Regions from separate parts of the Rhizobium sp. GW821-FHT14E12 genome, predicted to be linked through region 4. Evidence: predicted binding sites of a transcription regulator. Region 4 holds the regulator's gene; each other region holds the start of a gene.

Region 1 (4,213 bases), on a different contig from region 4:
TTTCAGCCGTATTGACCACTCCGAATTACGAATCCAACGTGCCGCCTGCGGAAAAGAGCTACGTTACGAAGCTCATCCAGAAATACGCCAAGATCTACGAAATCCCTGAATCGCTGATCCATCGCGTCGTTCATCGCGAGAGCCGTTACGATCCGAAAGCCTATAACAAGGCCGGCTATTTCGGCCTGATGCAGATCAAGTACAACACCGCCAAGTCGATGGGTTATGAAGGCCCGGCGTCAGGCCTGCTCGATGCCGAGACCAACATCAAATACGCCGCGAAATATCTGCGTGGCGCGTGGATGGTCGCTGATAACAAGGCCGAGAACAAGGAAGTCAAGGCCGTTCAGCTCTACGCGCGCGGCTATTATTATGACGCCAAGCGCAAGGGCCTGACGGACGTCGCCAACGGCAATTACTGATCTTGGAGTTTAGATTTGCAAACGCCGGTCGGACCTTAGGTCTTGGCCGGCGTTGTCGCATCCAGGATCTTCTTCAGCAGGATTTGCGGCTTGTAGTCCAGCCAGCTCGGCGTCAATCCCATCCGCACCAGCACAAGATTGGCTGAAGGAACGATGGCGACACTCTGGCCGTCATGTCCGAGCATCCAGAATGTATCCGTCGGCAGGCCGAACTGCGCATCCGAGCCGCCCGGCCCGGCAAGCCAGGCCTGAACCTGCGAATAGACACCTTCCGATGCCTTGGTGGGCGTACGCATCGCGCCGACGAAACCCTCCGGCAACAGTCGCTGGCCTTTCCACACACCATCCTGCAACAGGAACTGCCCGAAGCGCGCCCAGTCGCGAGCCGTCGCATAGAGATAGGAACTGCCGATAAAGGTGCCGCGCTCGTCGGCCTCCAGCACGGCGCTCGACATGCCGAGCGGCGTAAACAAGGCATCGCGCGGATAGGCGATCGCAGTGCTTTCGTTCGGGAGCGTGTTCATCCAAACTCTTGACAGCAGCGTCGCCGTGCCGCTCGAATAGCTGAAACGCTCGCCGGCGGGAGCCTGCTGCGGCGCGTTTGCAGCGATCCCGGTCGAGTCCGGATCGAGATAAAGCATGCGCGTCACATCCGATACAGCACCATAGCTCTCGTTGAAGGTAAGACCGCTCTCCATGCCGAGGAGATCGCTGAGCTTGATGTTCTTGCGGGCATCCCCGCTCCACTGCGGCAGAAGGTTCTGATCGTCGAAGGACATGCGGCCGGTCAGCATCAGCCGGCCGATGATCGCAGCATTGACCGTCTTCGTCATCGACCAGCCGATCAATGGCGTGCCCTTGCCGAACCCTTCACCATAGGACTCCGCGACGATGCGGCCATCCTTGATCACCACGACGGCGCGCATGGACGGGCCGGCAAGATCCGGATTGGTCACGAGCTTTGAGAGCGCCGCGCCGGTCTCACCCTGGTCGCTCGCGACCGCATCTCCATCCGGCCAGGCAGAATCGCGCTTCGGCGCCTTCACCTTGTTCAGGAAGACCGCGCTGCGAGCCGCTTGCAGATCGCCATCCGGCACCGTCACGCAGCCGAGCGCTCCACGATAGAGCGCATAATTCGGCGCAAACATGCCAAGGATACGGGCGGTCACCACCCCCTCCTCCCGATCGACCGAAACCCGGACGAGTTTCAACGCCGGATTGCCCGGCGCCTGCACATCGTCGGCCAACACCTGCTCCGGATCGCGCTTGGCGATAAAGGTGTTCGAGCAGACGATCTTGGCAGCATAACCGTCGCCAACCCTCAGCAATTCAGGCGGAGAAACGGAAAGCCAGACGACGCCACCGGCGACAATGATGAGCAGTAAAAGAACAAGAGCCATAATCGCTCTCGATATCAAGCGCATGCCATACACCTCCAAAGGTATGCGGACACAATCAGGAAACGCTGCAATATGAAAGACCTTCATCATTACAGTTTCGCAAATATCCGCATGACCGCCGCGCAGCCGAACCTACCAACAGCCCACGTCATCAGACTGTAGCATTGCCGGGTTACACGCCCTGAACCTGACAAATTGGTGACAAGACTCAGATGACGGAATTCGCCCCGGAAGCCGGTCTCCACAAGAATCGGAAACTCAAGGACGCTCTGCTACAACACAAGGCCCTGTCCAAGGCCGGCTTTTCCGAACGTCTGTTCGGCATGCTGTTTTCCGGCCTTGTCTATCCGCAGATCTGGGAAGATCCGGATATCGACATGGAGGCGATGGAGCTTCAGCCGCACCACCGCATCGTCACTATCGGCTCCGGCGGCTGCAACATGCTCGCCTATCTCTCGCAGAGCCCCGCCTCGATCGACGTGGTCGACCTCAATCGGCATCACATCGCGCTGAACAAGCTCAAGCTCGCAGCCTTCCGGCTGCTGCCCGGTCATGCCGACCTGGTGCGTTTCTTCGCCACGCCAGGCGTCGACACCAACAGCCAAGCCTACGAAGAATTCATCGCGCCACGGCTCGATCCGGCAACCGCCGCCTATTGGGATGGCCGCGACATATACGGCCGCCGCCGCGTTACGGTGTTCAATCGCAACATCTACAAGACCGGCTTGCTCGGCCGCTTCATCGGCGCGGCGCATGTGCTGGCTCGCCTGCACGGCGTACGTCTCGCCCCTTTGACAGAAGCCCGCACATTGCGCGAGCAGCGTCAGTTCTTCGACAACGAGATCGCGCCGATCTTCGACAGGCCGATGGTACGCTGGCTGCTCGGCCGCAAGAGCTCGCTGTTCGGCCTTGGGATTCCGCCGCAGCAATATGACGAGCTTGCTAGCCTTGCCGGTGACGATTCCATCGCTGGCGTCCTGAAGCATCGTCTGGAAAAATTGGCGTGCCATTTCCCGATGCAGGACAATTATTTTGCCTGGCAGGCCTTCGCGCGCCGCTATGCCGCCCAGCACCAAGGGCCGCTGCCGACCTATCTGAAGCCTGAGCACTACGCCGCCATCCGCGCCAATGCCGACCGCGTCAGCGTGCATCACGCCAACTTCACCGAGCTGCTCGCTTCCAAGCCCGCCGCTTCGCGTGATCGCTATATCCTGCTCGATGCGCAGGACTGGATGACCGACGAACAGCTCAACGAACTCTGGGCGGAAATCACCCGCACCGCCCGCGAAGGCGCCCGTGTCATTTTCCGCACCGCTGCCGAAAAGAGCATCATCGAAGGCCGCCTTTCGACCGCGATCCGCGATCAATGGGTCTATAACGAAGGGCGCTCGCAGGAACTCAACGTACGCGATCGCTCGGCGATCTATGGCGGCTTCCACATTTACGGGAAAAAAGCGTGAGCCAGGCGGATACGGGTCTCGAGACGAATTCGAAGAACCATGCCGGACTGATGGACGGCATGTACCGCTACCAGCGGCACATCTACGACCTGACCCGCAAATACTACCTCTTCGGCCGCGACCGCACGATCGCCCATCTCAACGTGCCCTTCGGCGGCTCGCTGCTTGAGGTCGGCTGCGGCACGGGTCGCAACATGTTGCTGGCGCATCGTCGCTTCCCGTCGGCCAAGCTCTACGGCCTCGACATCTCCCAGGAAATGCTGCTCTCGGCCCGCAACAATTTTCGCGGCTTGAAGCAGATGCCGGACTTCCGCGTCGCCGACGCCACGGCCTTCTCGCCCGCCGATTTCGATGTCGGCGGTTTCGACCGCGTCATGGTCTCCTACGCCCTGTCGATGATCCCCGACTGGAAGAGCGCAATCGATGCGTCACTCGATGCCGTCTCCCCCGGCGGCGAGTTGCATATCGTCGATTTCGGCCAGCAGGAGCGCCTGCCCGGCTGGTTTCGCACGATGCTGAAGGGCTGGCTGAAGAAGTTCCACGTCACCCCCCGCGCCGACCTGCGTACGGTGCTGGAGGAACGGGTTGAGGCCCGCGGCGCCAAGCTGATCTTCGAAGAGATCGGACGGGGTTATGCCTGGAGAGCCGTCGTCATCAAGCCGGCCGCCTAGGCCGAAGACCCGAATTCAGCTCGAAATTTGCCTGCTTGGCGCTTCAAGTATAAGAATTTACTTGAAGATAACGGATTTTTTACGTTGATATGGTGAATAAAGTGGTAAGGCCGGGCTGCAAGCAGCTTGGCCCGCCGCTTCTTTGGATTTTCGGGGACCAGACATTACGGAAGCCAAGCCTTGGGGCAGCAAGATCACTCGCGCCATAACGGGATATCCATGCGCAGGCTTCTGTTGTGCTTACTGCCGCTCGCCCTTTT
Region 2 (4,213 bases), on a different contig from region 4:
CCCCGCGCGACGCTAATCGTTAATACACCGAGTTCATAGGCGATTTCTATGCCGCGCAAGCGCCAAAGATATGGCACGGCATTTTGATAACTAAATGAAACCACTTTGCGCGACTTACGAAACCTCGCTTGCTCTTCCACCGATCGAGGAACTCCGAGGCTGAAGACTGCGGGCGAAAACCACCATGGCAAGACCGAAGGCAGCGACACCGGACATGATGTAGTAGCTCGAAAGCCCCAGCCAGGCATAGAGATAGCCGGACGCCAGGGTCATCAGCCCGAGAAACATACCGTTGTAAAAGAAGTAAGTGCCCTGAGCAGACGCCTCCTGCGTTTCCTGCACCGAAGCGACGATGCGGCGCTGGATGCCGGTATGCACGCAGGCAAAGGTACAGGCATGGAAACATTGCAGCACGAAATAGCCGGCGAAACCGAGATTAATCGGGAACAGGATCCAGCGGACGACGCACACGGCCGAGCCGAAAAAGATCAGTGTCCAGGCGCTGAACCGGCGGCCCAGCATCCTCGACATGAAAAACACCATCACCTCCGCCGCCACCCCGATGCACCAGAGAACGGCGATCTGCGTGCCTGAAAAGCCAAGCTCGCGCCAATAGATCGATGCGAAAGTATACATCATGGCATGGCTCGACTGCTGCACCGACACACCAATCATGGTGACCAGCAATTGCGGCGAGCGCAGCGAGCTGCCGGTTGGCGCCTGCAAATCGATCGGTTGATGATGACGGCGACGCGTCGGCCCGATGCGCGGACAGAAAAAGGCCATCAGCGTTGTCAGGACGAAACCCGCAACCATGGCAGGGAGAACCGTCGTACCACCCCATTTGCCGATCATCTGACCGCCGATAAGCGTCGAGACGATGAAGGCGATCGATCCCCAGACGCGCATCGAGCCGTAATCGAAACCCCAGCGCCGTACGCCGGAAACCGCGATCGATTCAACGATGGGAACGTAAGGCGCATATGTCGCCCCCTGGATGCCATAGACCAGAAGCACCGGCCAAAAATCGCTCGTCCAGTAAAGCGCGATCGCCGTCAACAGCGACAGCGCACCCGACCAGAACAGCACAGTGGCGCGTTCCTGCACACGGTCGGCAAGCATGCCGACAATAGGCACGACAAGAACCCGCACCACCATCGGCACGGCAAGGATGAGGCCGATCTCGCGATCGCTGAAGCTCAACCCGGCCAACCAGACCGGAAAAAACGGCAAGGCAATCCCGTTGACGATCAACGGAGCACAATAGGACAAGGCGGTGCGTAACCGAAAATAAGGCGGCGCGCCCTCGCCCTGCAAAGATTTTGTCGCGGGAATCATGACAGACCTGAAGGGAACTGATGTGTTCCTATCACTCTATCGTTATCACGACTATGGCGGGAAATGGCCCAGCTGCAACGTTTCAGCCCAAAATGGCAAAAGCAGCGGGATCCAGGCGATCAATAATTATGACGGATCGTTATTAGGCCCGTGAGGCAGCGAAGTATTACGCCGCCTGCGCTCCAAGCGCCTCCGGCAGTTCCTCGCCAGCGACGCCAACGGGCTGGGTCTCGGCAATCGTCTGCCAGGTGATCAGCTCGAATGTGCCGTCCTCATGCTCGGCAATCGCCGTGCAGCTTTCGACCCAATCGCCGGTGTTGATATAGCGGATACCATCGAAATCCTCGATGACGGCATGGTGGATGTGGCCGCAGATGACGCCGTCGGCGTCGCTGCGCTTGGCCTCTTCGACGACGACGCGCTGGAACTCGCCGATGAAATTGACGGCGTGCTTGACCTGAAGCTTTGCCCAGGCCGAAAACGACCAGTAGGGCATGTTCAGGCGGCGGCGCACCGCGGCAAGGCCGATATTGATCAGGATTGCCATGTCATAGGCCCAATCGCCGAGATAGGCGAGCAGACGGGCGTTGCGGACGACGACGTCGAACTCGTCGCCATGCAGGACGAGATATCTCTTGCCGTCGGCCGTCTCGTGGATCGCGCGCTGGGCCACTTCGATGCCGCCGAAATGCATGCCGGGGAAATCGCGCAGGAATTCGTCGTGATTGCCGGGGATATAGACGATGCGAGAGCCCTTGCGCGCCTTGCGCAACAGCTTCTGCACGACGTCATTGCAATCCTGCGGCCAGTACCAATTGCGCTTCAACCGCCAGCCATCAACGATATCGCCGACAAGATAAATGGTGTCGGCGTCATGAAGGCGCAGAAAATCGAGAAGGAAGTCCGCCTTGGCCGCTTTCGAGCCGAGGTGCACGTCAGAAATGAACAGCGTTCGAAACCGCCGAGTGTCCATGTTTTCATTCACGAACATTTGTTCGCGTCCTATCCTACGTTACCTATTCCAAAATCAGACTCGTGTTTCAGGAAGATGACAAATGCTGTGCGGAGCGCTTACTGCAAGAAATCAGCCGCGTTTTACAGCTGTGGCGAGATCTGGCCGGTCGGTTGCGAAACTGACGACCTCGAAACGGAACATCGCCCGAGCACTTTCATCGCGTCGGGTCGGCAATGCCGCAGTTTTCGCAAAGGAAAAATTATGCCTTTGCCGCGACAAAAAACCCTTCAGCAGCGTCAAATCCATACTGTGCACTCCGAACGATTGATGTATGGAGGGGATTTGAGGCGCAGGCGCGCAAGCAGGAATGGAGAAGCGGGATGGATACGAACGACACATCGAAGGCAGCCAAGAACATGGCGAGTGGCAATCTCGACGAACAGGCTCTCTTCTTTCATCGCTATCCCCGCCCCGGCAAGCTGGAAATCCAGGCGACCAAGCCGCTCGGCAACCAGCGCGACCTGGCGCTTGCCTATTCTCCCGGCGTCGCCGCACCTTGCCTCGCCATCCGCGACAATCCGGAAACGGCCTTCGACTACACCTCGCGCGGCAATCTTGTCGCCGTTATTTCCAACGGCACGGCCGTGCTCGGCCTCGGCAATATCGGCCCGCTAGCCTCCAAGCCGGTCATGGAAGGCAAGGCCGTCCTCTTCAAGAAATTCGCCGGCATCGATGTCTTCGATATCGAAATCGAAGCGCCGACCGTCGATGAGATGGTCAGCACGATTTCGGCGCTCGAGCCCACCTTCGGCGGCATAAACCTTGAAGACATCAAGGCACCGGAATGCTTCGAGGTCGAGCGTCGCCTGCGCGAGAAGATGGAAATCCCGGTCTTCCACGACGACCAGCACGGCACCGCGATCATCGTCGCCGCCGCCATCCTCAACGGCTTGGAACTGGCCGGCAAGAAGATCGAGGACGTCAAGATCGTTGCCTCAGGCGCCGGTGCCGCGGCGCTCGCCTGCCTCAATCTTCTGGTCATTCTCGGCGCCAAGCGCGAAAACATCTGGGTCCATGATATCGAGGGCCTGGTCTATGAAGACCGCAACGTCTTGATGGACGAATGGAAAGCCGTCTACGCCCAGAAGAGCGACAAGCGCGAGCTTGCCGAGTCGATCGGCGGCGCCGATGTCTTCCTTGGCCTTTCTGCCGCCGGCGTATTGAAGCCAGAGCTGCTGGAACAAATGGCCGAAAAGCCGCTGATCATGGCGCTGGCCAATCCGACACCGGAAATCATGCCGGACCTCGCCCGCGCCGCCCGGCCGGATGCGATGATCTGTACTGGCCGTTCGGACTTCCCGAACCAGGTCAACAACGTCCTCTGCTTCCCCTATATCTTCCGCGGCGCGCTCGATTGCGGCGCCAAGACGATCAATGAGGAAATGAAGATGGCGGCTGTGCGCGCCATCGCATCGCTTGCCCGCGAAGAGCCTTCGGACGTGGCCGCCCGCGCCTATACGGGCGAGACGCCGGTCTTCGGGCCGGAGTATCTGATCCCCTCGCCGTTTGATCCGCGCCTGATCCTGCGCATCGCGCCGGCTGTCGCAAGAGCCGCCGCCGAAAGCGGCGTGGCCCTGCGTCCGATCGCCGATTTCGACGCCTATATGGACGAGCTCAACCGCTTCGTTTTCCGGTCCGGCTTCGTCATGAAGCCGATTTTCGCCGCCGCGAAGATCGCCGAGCGCAAGCGCGTGGTCTTCTCCGAAGGCGAAGACGAGCGCGTTCTGCGCGCCGCCCAGGTTCTGCTTGAGGAAGGTACCGCCGTGCCGATCCTGATCGGCCGTCCCAACGTCATCGAAACTCGCCTGAAGCGCTATGGCCTAAAGATCCGGCCGCATACCGATTTCGCCGTCATCAACC
Region 3 (4,213 bases), on a different contig from region 4:
CCGGTATTCGGATAGACGCTGCCGAGAGGCGGCAGATGATCGCCCCAGAGAACGATGATCGTTTCGCGGTCGCGCTTGGCGGCCCAGTCCATCAGCATCTTCAGGCTTTGATCGGATTCGCGCACGCCTTGCGCATAGGTCGCGAGCGTGTCGCGGTCGGCATCCGTCAGGTCTCCCTTGATGTCGACGGTGTTCTCCGCGTAGCGGTTCGGTTCATAGGGGCCATGCCCCTGCAGGGTGACGGCGAAGAAGAAGAATGGCCGGTCCATCTCGTCGCCCTCGTGCATGATCTCCTTCATCAGCGAGTCGTCGGAGGCGAAAATGCCGCGCTTTTCCATCGGCGGCATGGTGTCTTCCGTGTGGAACTCCTCAAAGCCGAAGGCCTTGTAGACTTCGTTGCGGTTCCAGAACCAGCCGCTGAACGGATGAAGCGCGCGTGCCGCATAGCCTTGGCCGCGGAAGAACGTGGCGAGCGACGGCATCGGTTTGCGGACATATTGCTGATAGGGAATGCTGCCATAGGGCAGGAAGGCGTTGGAGAAGCCGGTCAGGGCCTCGAACTCGACATTGGCGGTCATGCCGCCGAATTCCGGCGAGAAGACATGGCCGGATTGCGCCGCGCGGATCGTCGGCATCGGGTCCGGCGTGAAGGTCAGGTTAGAAAGCCGGGTCGGATCCCAGAAGGATTCGCTCATCAGCATGATGACATCGGGCTTTCGGCGTGGACCGGAGAGATAGCCGTAATTGCGGGCAGGTATCGCGTCCATCGCATCGGGTCCGTAACCCGCCGGCACTTTGACATCGGCCATTGGCAGGTTCAGCGAGAAGGCGATGATGAAGCCGTTGTAGCTGTAATTTTCCTTCTGATCCCAGACGATGGGGATGATGCGCAATTTCTCGCGGATGAACGAATATTGCGTCGCGTCCATCTGCGAGACGAAGAGAGCCGCAAGCGGCAGGCAGACGGAGAGCCGGGTCACGCGCGCCTTTTTTGACAGCATGACGGCGCGTTGCCAGCCGTAACGCCACAGAATGGCGAGGATGGCCAAGGACGCTATGATGCCGATTGTGAGCGCCACGGCGGTCCAGGGCTTGTCCCGGACCATGACCGGCATCAGTTCCATGATTTGGCGGGCAAACAGGAAATCCGAGGGATAAAGCGGATCTGACAGGAAGTTCTGCTTCTGGTTGGAGATGAACGCCGGAACGAGCAGCAGGGGCGCGACCATCAGGATCGATTGATGCGCTCGGCCGAAAATCGCGTCCAACAACAGCATCAACAGCATGACGACGCCGATGGTCGTGAAACCGGGTCGGAGCGGAGAAAACAGGTAGGATGGAACGGTCGCAAACTCGCCCCGGGCAACCCACTCAACAGCGACAACGGTCGATAGCGCGAGCAGGAAGGTGAGGGTGAGGCTCAAAACCTGGCGAAGGATGGCCGACTGCCGTCTCGCCGCGCCGATTTTCTGGAAAAGAGCGAGCCTGCCTGCCAAAGCAGAGCCGATGACCAAAGCGACCAATGATCTCTCCGAATGCTATAATATATTCATATAATTGTCGTGCTTTTGTCATGAATACCGGATGAACCGCAAGGCGGGCTTAGTATTTTTTCGGGTAAAAATATCACTTACGCGTTAGACGCGATTTTGCCGCGAGCAGTGGGGCGAAGGCTGTTGCGGAACGTGGCCACCGTCGTTAAATATATGGCATGACAGAGCAAAGCCCCATCACCCAGACCATCCGCATCGCTGTCGCGCAACTCAATCCGACGGTCGGCGATGTCTCCGGCAACCTTGCAAAGGCGCGTGAAGCCCGGGCCGAGGCGGCGCGCGAAGGTGCGCAGCTTGTGTTGTTTACGGAGCTGTTCATTTCCGGTTATCCGCCGGAGGATCTGGTGCTGAAACCGGCCTTCATCCGCGCCTGCCAGAAAGCCGTGGACAGTCTTGCCGCCGATACCGCCGATGGCGGGCCGGGTGTCATAATCGGCTTTCCGCGACAGGACGAGACGGGGCGTTACAATTCTGTTGCGGTGATTGACGGCGGCAAAGTCATCTTCGTCAGGGACAAGGTCGATCTGCCAAACTATGGCGAGTTCGACGAGAAGCGCGTCTTCGACGAGGGGACCATTGCGGGACCGGTGAATTTTCGAGGCGTCCGGATCGGCATCCCGATCTGCGAGGAGATCTGGAACGACCTCGGTATCTGCGAAACCCTAGCCGAAAGCGGCGCGGAACTTCTTTTGGTTCCAAACGGCTCACCTTACTATCGCGGCAAAGTCGACATCCGTTATCAGGTGGTGCTCCGCCAGGTGATCGAGTCTGGCTTGCCGCTCGTCTTTGCAGCTCAGGTCGGTGGTCAGGACGAGTATGTTTTCGACGGCGCGAGCTTTGCTTTCAACGCCGACAAGACCCTGGCTTTCCAGATGAGCCAGTTCGAGACCGCTTTGGCGGTGACGACCTGGAAGAAGAACGGTGACGGCTGGCATTGCAGCGAAGGTCCAATGGCGCATATTCCGGAGGGCGAGGAGGCCGATTATCGCGCCTGCCTGCTGGGCTTCCGCGATTATGTCAATAAGAATGGCTTCAAATCGGTCGTGCTCGGCCTGTCCGGCGGTATCGATTCGGCGATCTGCGCAGCGATTGCCGTGGATGCGCTCGGCGAGGAACGTGTTCGCACCGTGATGCTGCCTTACCGCTATACGTCGGAAGATTCGCTGAAGGATGCAGCCGATTGCGCCAAGGCGCTCGGCTGCCGCTACGACATCGTGCCGATCGAGGAGCCGGTAACGGGCTTCAACGCCGCGCTGACCGATCTGTTCGAAGGCACTGAGAGCGGCATCACCGAGGAAAACCTGCAGAGCCGTGCCCGTGGCACCATCCTGATGGCGATCTCCAACAAGTTCGGCTCGATGGTGGTCACCACCGGCAACAAGTCGGAAATGTCGGTCGGCTACGCCACGCTCTATGGCGACATGAATGGCGGCTTCAACCCGATCAAGGACCTCTACAAGATGCAGGTCTATGCGCTGTCGCGCTGGCGCAACCTGCATGTGCCGCCAGGCGCGCTCGGCCCATCGGGCGAGGTGATCCCGTCAAACATCATCGACAAGGCGCCATCGGCGGAGCTGAGGCCGAACCAGACGGACCAGGATTCGCTGCCGCCCTATCCGGCGCTCGACGATATCCTCGAATGCCTGGTTGAAAAGGAAATGGCGGTCGAGGAGATCGTTGCGCGCGGGCACGATATCGCGACCGTCCATCGGATCGAACATCTGCTCTATCTCGCCGAATACAAGCGCCGGCAGTCGGCGCCGGGCGTGAGGATCACCACCAAGAATTTCGGCCGCGACCGGCGCTATCCGATCACCAATCGGTTCCGCGATCGCTGATCGTAACGCCATCCGGCGAGTGGAGAAGCAATGCGCAGTTCGGTCGAGATCTACAATATCCGCACCGGTGAGAACCGGATCGTCTGGCAGACGGAGACGTTGATCGAGGCGCCGAATTTCGCGCCGGATGGGCGCTATCTGCTGCTGAACGCCGATGGGCTGCTCTATCGGATTGCCCTTGATGGCAAAGCCGAGCCCGTTCAGGTCGATACCGGCTTTGCGACGCTCTGCAACAACGATCACGGCATTTCGCCCGATGGATCGCTGATCGCCATCTCCGACAAGACCCAGCATGGCAAGTCCTGCATCTATGTCCTGCCGGCCGAAGGCGGCACGCCGCGGCAGGTGACGACCAATCTGCCGTCCTACTGGCATGGCTGGTCGCCTGATGGAAAACGCTTCTCCTATTGCGGTATCCGTAACGACGTCTTCGATATCTATACGATCTCGGCCGATGGCGGTGAGGAGACACGGCTGACACATGGCGAGGGCCGCAACGACGGGCCGGACTATTCCGCCGACGGGCAATGGATCTACTTCAATTCGAGCCGCACAGGCCTCATGCAGATTTGGCGCATCCATCCCGATGGCACTGGTCTCCAGCAGGTGACAAGTGACAATTACGGCAACTGGTTTGCCCATCCGTCGCCCAGGAACGATAAGGTCGTACTGATCTCCTACGACCCCGATGTCTTCGATCATCCGCGCGATTTAAACGTTCGCATGCGGCTGATGGACATGGATGGCGGCAACCTCGTGACGCTGTTCGAACTCTTCGGCGGGCAGGGAAGCATCAATGTGCCGAACTGGTCGCCCGATGGC
Region 4 (4,213 bases):
AGCGGCGCTGGTAGAGGGAGAAGACGGAATGAACATGATGACGGAAGCCGCAGGCGAGAAGGCATTGGCCAGGAAGATGACGACGATCCCCTACAAGATGATCGGCCAGGACGTCTCGGTCTATTATGGTGACAAGCGCGCCCTGTTCGGTGTGGACCTGAACATCCGCGTCAATACGGTCACCGCGCTGATCGGCCCTTCCGGCTGCGGCAAATCCACCTTCTTGCGCTGCTTGAACCGGATGAACGACACGATCGATACCTGCCGCGTCACCGGCAAGATCACGCTCGACGATCAGGATATCTATGACAGCGCCATCGATGTCGTGGAGCTGCGTGCTCGCGTCGGCATGGTGTTCCAAAAGCCCAATCCCTTCCCGAAGTCGATCTACGAGAACGTCGCCTACGGCCCGCGTATCCATGGGCTGCATCGCTCCAAGGCCGATCTCGACCATATCGTCGAAACCAGCCTGCAGAAGGCCGGTCTCTGGGGCGAGGTGAAGGACCGGCTGCTGGAAGCCGGCACCAGCCTGTCGGGCGGCCAGCAGCAGCGCCTCTGCATCGCCCGCGCCGTCGCCGTCAGCCCGGAAGTCATTCTCATGGACGAGCCGTGCTCGGCGCTCGATCCCATCGCCACGGCCAAGGTCGAGGAACTGATTCACGAGCTGCGGGAAAACTTCACGATCGTCATCGTGACGCATTCCATGCAGCAGGCCGCCCGCGTCTCGCAACGCACCGCAATGTTTCACCTCGGCCATTTGGTCGAGGAGAACGATACCGATAAGATGTTCACCAATCCCGACGATTTCCGCACGCAGGATTACATCATGGGCCGTTTTGGTTGATGATATCCCGCGCGCGGCTCCCTTCACACGTTTCACCCTGAGGATAGAAAAATGGTCTCCACTCACATTCTCTCTGCCTATGACGAAGACCTGAAGTTCCTGACGCGCCGCATTGCGGAAATGGGCGGTCTGGCGGAGCAGATGGTCAGCGACAGCGTCCGCGCCCTGGTGCATGGCGATGCCGCCCTTGCACAGAAGGTCATTTCCGACGACGTCGTCCTCGACCACGCCGAACGCGAAGTCGGCGACAAGGCGATCGTCACCATCGCGCGTCGCCAGCCGATGGCGGCCGACCTGCGCGAAATCATGGGCTCCATTCGCATCGCCGCCGATCTGGAGCGCGTCGGCGACCTCGGCAAGAACACCGCCAAGCGCGTCATCGCCGTGCAGGGCCACGGTGTTCCGCGCCGCCTGGCGCGCGGCATCGAGCATCTTTCCGAACTGGCGCTCAGCCAGCTCAAGGAAGTGCTCGACGTCTACACGACCCGTTCGCCCGACAAGGCCGTCTCGATCCGTGAGCGCGACGAGGAAATCGATGCGATGTACACCTCGCTCTTCCGCGAGATGCTGACCTACATGATGGAAGATCCGCGCAACATCACCACCTGCACGCATCTTCTCTTCTGCGCCAAGAACATCGAGCGCATCGGCGACCATGCCACCAACATCGCCGAGACGATCTATTACATGGCGACCGGCAGCCAGCCGGAAGGCGAGCGCCCGAAAGACGATACCGCCAACACCGTCGGTGCGGTGACGGAATAACGAAGACGCCAAGAAAAGGAGACCAGAGACGCATGGTTCCGAGAGTTGCTGTTGTAGAAGACGAAGAAGCGCTCAGCGTTCTGCTGCGCTATAATCTTGAGGCTGAAGGCTTCGAGGTCGACACCATTCTGAGAGGCGACGAAGCCGAGCTTCGCCTCCAGGAGCGCATCCCCGATCTTCTGATCCTTGACTGGATGCTCCCCGGCGTGTCCGGTATCGAACTCTGCCGCCGGCTGCGCATGCGGCCGGAGACCGAGCGCCTGCCGATCATCATGCTCACCGCCCGCGGCGAGGAAAGCGAGCGCGTGCGCGGCCTTTCCACCGGCGCGGACGATTATGTCGTCAAGCCGTTCTCGACGCCGGAGCTGATGGCTCGCGTCAAGGCGATGCTGCGTCGCGCCCGTCCGGAGGTTCTCTCCACGGTGTTGCGCTGTGGCGACATCGAACTGGACCGCGAGACCCATCGCGTTCACCGCAAGAGCCGCGAAGTGCGGTTGGGGCCGACCGAATTCCGCCTGCTGGAATTCCTGATGGCTTCGCCGAGCCGCGTCTTCTCGCGGTCGCAGCTCCTCGACGGTGTCTGGGGACATGACATCTATGTCGACGAACGCACCGTCGACGTCCATGTCGGACGTCTGCGCAAGGCGCTGAACTTCTCCAATATGCAGGATGTCATCCGCACCGTTCGCGGCGCGGGTTATTCCATGGAAGCCTGAGCGGGAAACCGGTCAGTCATCCAACATAGCGGCGGAAACAGAAAACGGGCCTTTCGGCCCGTTTCTTTCATTTCGGCTATGGGGCATCTCAACCGCGGGGTTGAGCCGCCGGCCGGCGCCGTTCATGCACCGGCTGGTAGGCCATGCGCTGATGGTAGCCGCAATAGGGCGATGCATCCGGGCTGTCGTTGCCGCAGAAATGGAAGTCATCCTTCAGCGGATCGCCGACCGGCCACTTGCAGGTGCGCTCGGTGAGTTCCGTCAGGCCGAGGCGGCGCGAAATCGGAACAACCACATTGGCGGCCGGACGATATTCGATCTCATTGACCGTATCGATCTCGACTTCTTCCTTGAGCATCGTCGCGCCCTGCTGACGGGTAACCGTGCGGGTTGCAACGCGCGAGGCGTAGTTCGGTGCGCGCGGCGCCGAGGTGTTGCGCTTCTGCGCTCGGGCGGCCGTCGCCGTGCCGCCGGCCTTCGCTCGGCCCGGCAGGCTCAAGCGATGCACCTTGCCGATGACGGCGTTACGACTGACACCACCAAGCTGCGCCGCGATCTGGCTCGCGCTCAAACCCTCGGACCACAGCTTCTTCAGCTTCTCGACGCGTTCGTCTGTCCAATTCATGCCCTGTCTCCGCTGTCGCGTTTCCGATGGCAGAATCCTTCACCATTGCCTCGCATTAGGGCGAGGCGCGAAACGCTTAAAAATTGTGGTGACTAGTTCCGCCGCATGCAGTCTAGTAATTGGGGTTTAACCTAGTGTGAGGCTGACTCCGTGACAAGACACGCATGATTCCTGGGGAATCGATTTCGGGGTTTTCCCCAACTTGCTTGTCCAAGCGTGGCATTTTTGCAATATTAGCAGTTGAAGACATACCTCTCGTCGAGAGGCGCTCTGCCGCGCCTGCTAAATCGCCTGTTTTGTTGACATTGCGGTGCAAAACATCAATAGTGCCTCAGCCGCCGCAAGGCGGCATTTTTGATTTTTCCGGGCCCGTTTCACTTGAAGGAAACGATTGGCCCTAAAAGTTGTGATCGAGGAGATACGGGCCATGGCTGAAACCGCGCCGCTTTATGACACCTATATGCGTGCTCCGCTGCGGTTTGAGCGAGGAGAGGGCGTATGGCTGTTCACGGAGACAGGCGAGCGCTATCTCGATTTCGCCGCCGGTGTTGCGGTGAATTCGCTTGGCCATGCACATCCCCATCTGGTTGCGGAACTGAAGGCGCAGGCCGATAAGGTCTGGCACCTGTCGAACCTCTATGAGGTGCCGGGCCAGGAGAAGTTGTCGAAGCGCCTGACGGAAGCCACCTTTGCCGACAAGGTGTTCTTCACCAATTCCGGTGCCGAGGCGCTGGAATGCGCGATCAAGACGGCGCGGCGCTACCAGTTCTCCAAGGGCCATCCCGAGAAATTCCATATCATCACCTTCGAAGGTGCCTTCCACGGCCGCACGATCGCGACGATCGCCGCCGGCGGACAGGAGAAGTATCTCGAAGGTTTCGGCCCGAAGGCACCGGGCTTCGACCAGGTGCCCTTCGGCGATCTCGACGCCGTGCGTGCCGCTGTCACCGATGCGACGGCCGGGATTCTCATTGAGCCCGTGCAGGGCGAGGGCGGCATCCGCCCCGCGACCAACGAGTTCCTGCGCGGCCTGCGCCAGATCTGCGACGAGCATGGCCTTCTTCTGATCCTTGACGAGGTCCAGTGCGGCGTCGGCCGTACCGGCAAGCTCTTTGCCCATGAATGGTCCGGCGTCACGCCCGACATCATGGCCGTGGCCAAGGGTATCGGCGGCGGTTTCCCGCTCGGTGCCTGCCTTGCGACGGCGGAAGCCGCTTCGGGCATGAAGGCCGGCACGCATGGCTCGACCTATGGCGGCAATCC

The links. Region 4 encodes PhoB, which activates phosphate uptake and scavenging genes when phosphate is short. Its sites were predicted from a motif close to TGTCATNNANCTGTCAT; they were not measured.
Region 1: a site for PhoB is predicted at 1,969-1,985, ahead of AC1RO0_RS03680 (BtaA family protein). Genes of this name have one in related genera too.
Region 2: a site for PhoB is predicted at 2,376-2,392, ahead of AC1RO0_RS02310 (UDP-2,3-diacylglucosamine diphosphatase). Genes of this name have one in related genera too.
Region 3: a site for PhoB is predicted at 1,559-1,575, ahead of AC1RO0_RS02340 (LTA synthase family protein). Genes of this name have one in related genera too.

The regions. Positions count from the first base shown of each region.
Region 1 covers NZ_JBXAPH010000001.1:749,527-753,739, forward strand. Annotated here, with positions in the region: gene AC1RO0_RS03670 (transglycosylase SLT domain-containing protein) at 1-422, shown strand, start outside; gene AC1RO0_RS03675 (serine hydrolase domain-containing protein) at 458-1,846, opposite strand; gene AC1RO0_RS03680 (BtaA family protein) at 2,035-3,282, shown strand; gene AC1RO0_RS03685 (class I SAM-dependent methyltransferase) at 3,279-3,953, shown strand; gene AC1RO0_RS03690 (glycoside hydrolase family 25 protein) at 4,173-4,213, shown strand, end outside.
Region 2 covers NZ_JBXAPH010000001.1:460,432-464,644, forward strand. Annotated here, with positions in the region: gene AC1RO0_RS02305 (MFS transporter) at 115-1,338, opposite strand; gene AC1RO0_RS02310 (UDP-2,3-diacylglucosamine diphosphatase) at 1,505-2,344, opposite strand; gene AC1RO0_RS02315 (NADP-dependent malic enzyme) at 2,674-4,213, shown strand, end outside.
Region 3 covers NZ_JBXAPH010000001.1:468,386-472,598, reverse strand. Annotated here, with positions in the region: gene AC1RO0_RS02340 (LTA synthase family protein) at 1-1,523, opposite strand, end outside; gene AC1RO0_RS02335 (NAD+ synthase) at 1,712-3,391, shown strand; gene AC1RO0_RS02330 (TolB family protein) at 3,422-4,213, shown strand, end outside.
Region 4 covers NZ_JBXAPH010000006.1:221,756-225,968, reverse strand. Annotated here, with positions in the region: gene pstA (phosphate ABC transporter permease PstA) at 1-14, shown strand, start outside; gene pstB (phosphate ABC transporter ATP-binding protein PstB) at 29-844, shown strand; gene phoU (phosphate signaling complex protein PhoU) at 896-1,609, shown strand; gene phoB (phosphate regulon transcriptional regulator PhoB) at 1,642-2,325, shown strand; gene AC1RO0_RS22095 (GcrA family cell cycle regulator) at 2,414-2,950, opposite strand; gene AC1RO0_RS22090 (aspartate aminotransferase family protein) at 3,378-4,213, shown strand, end outside.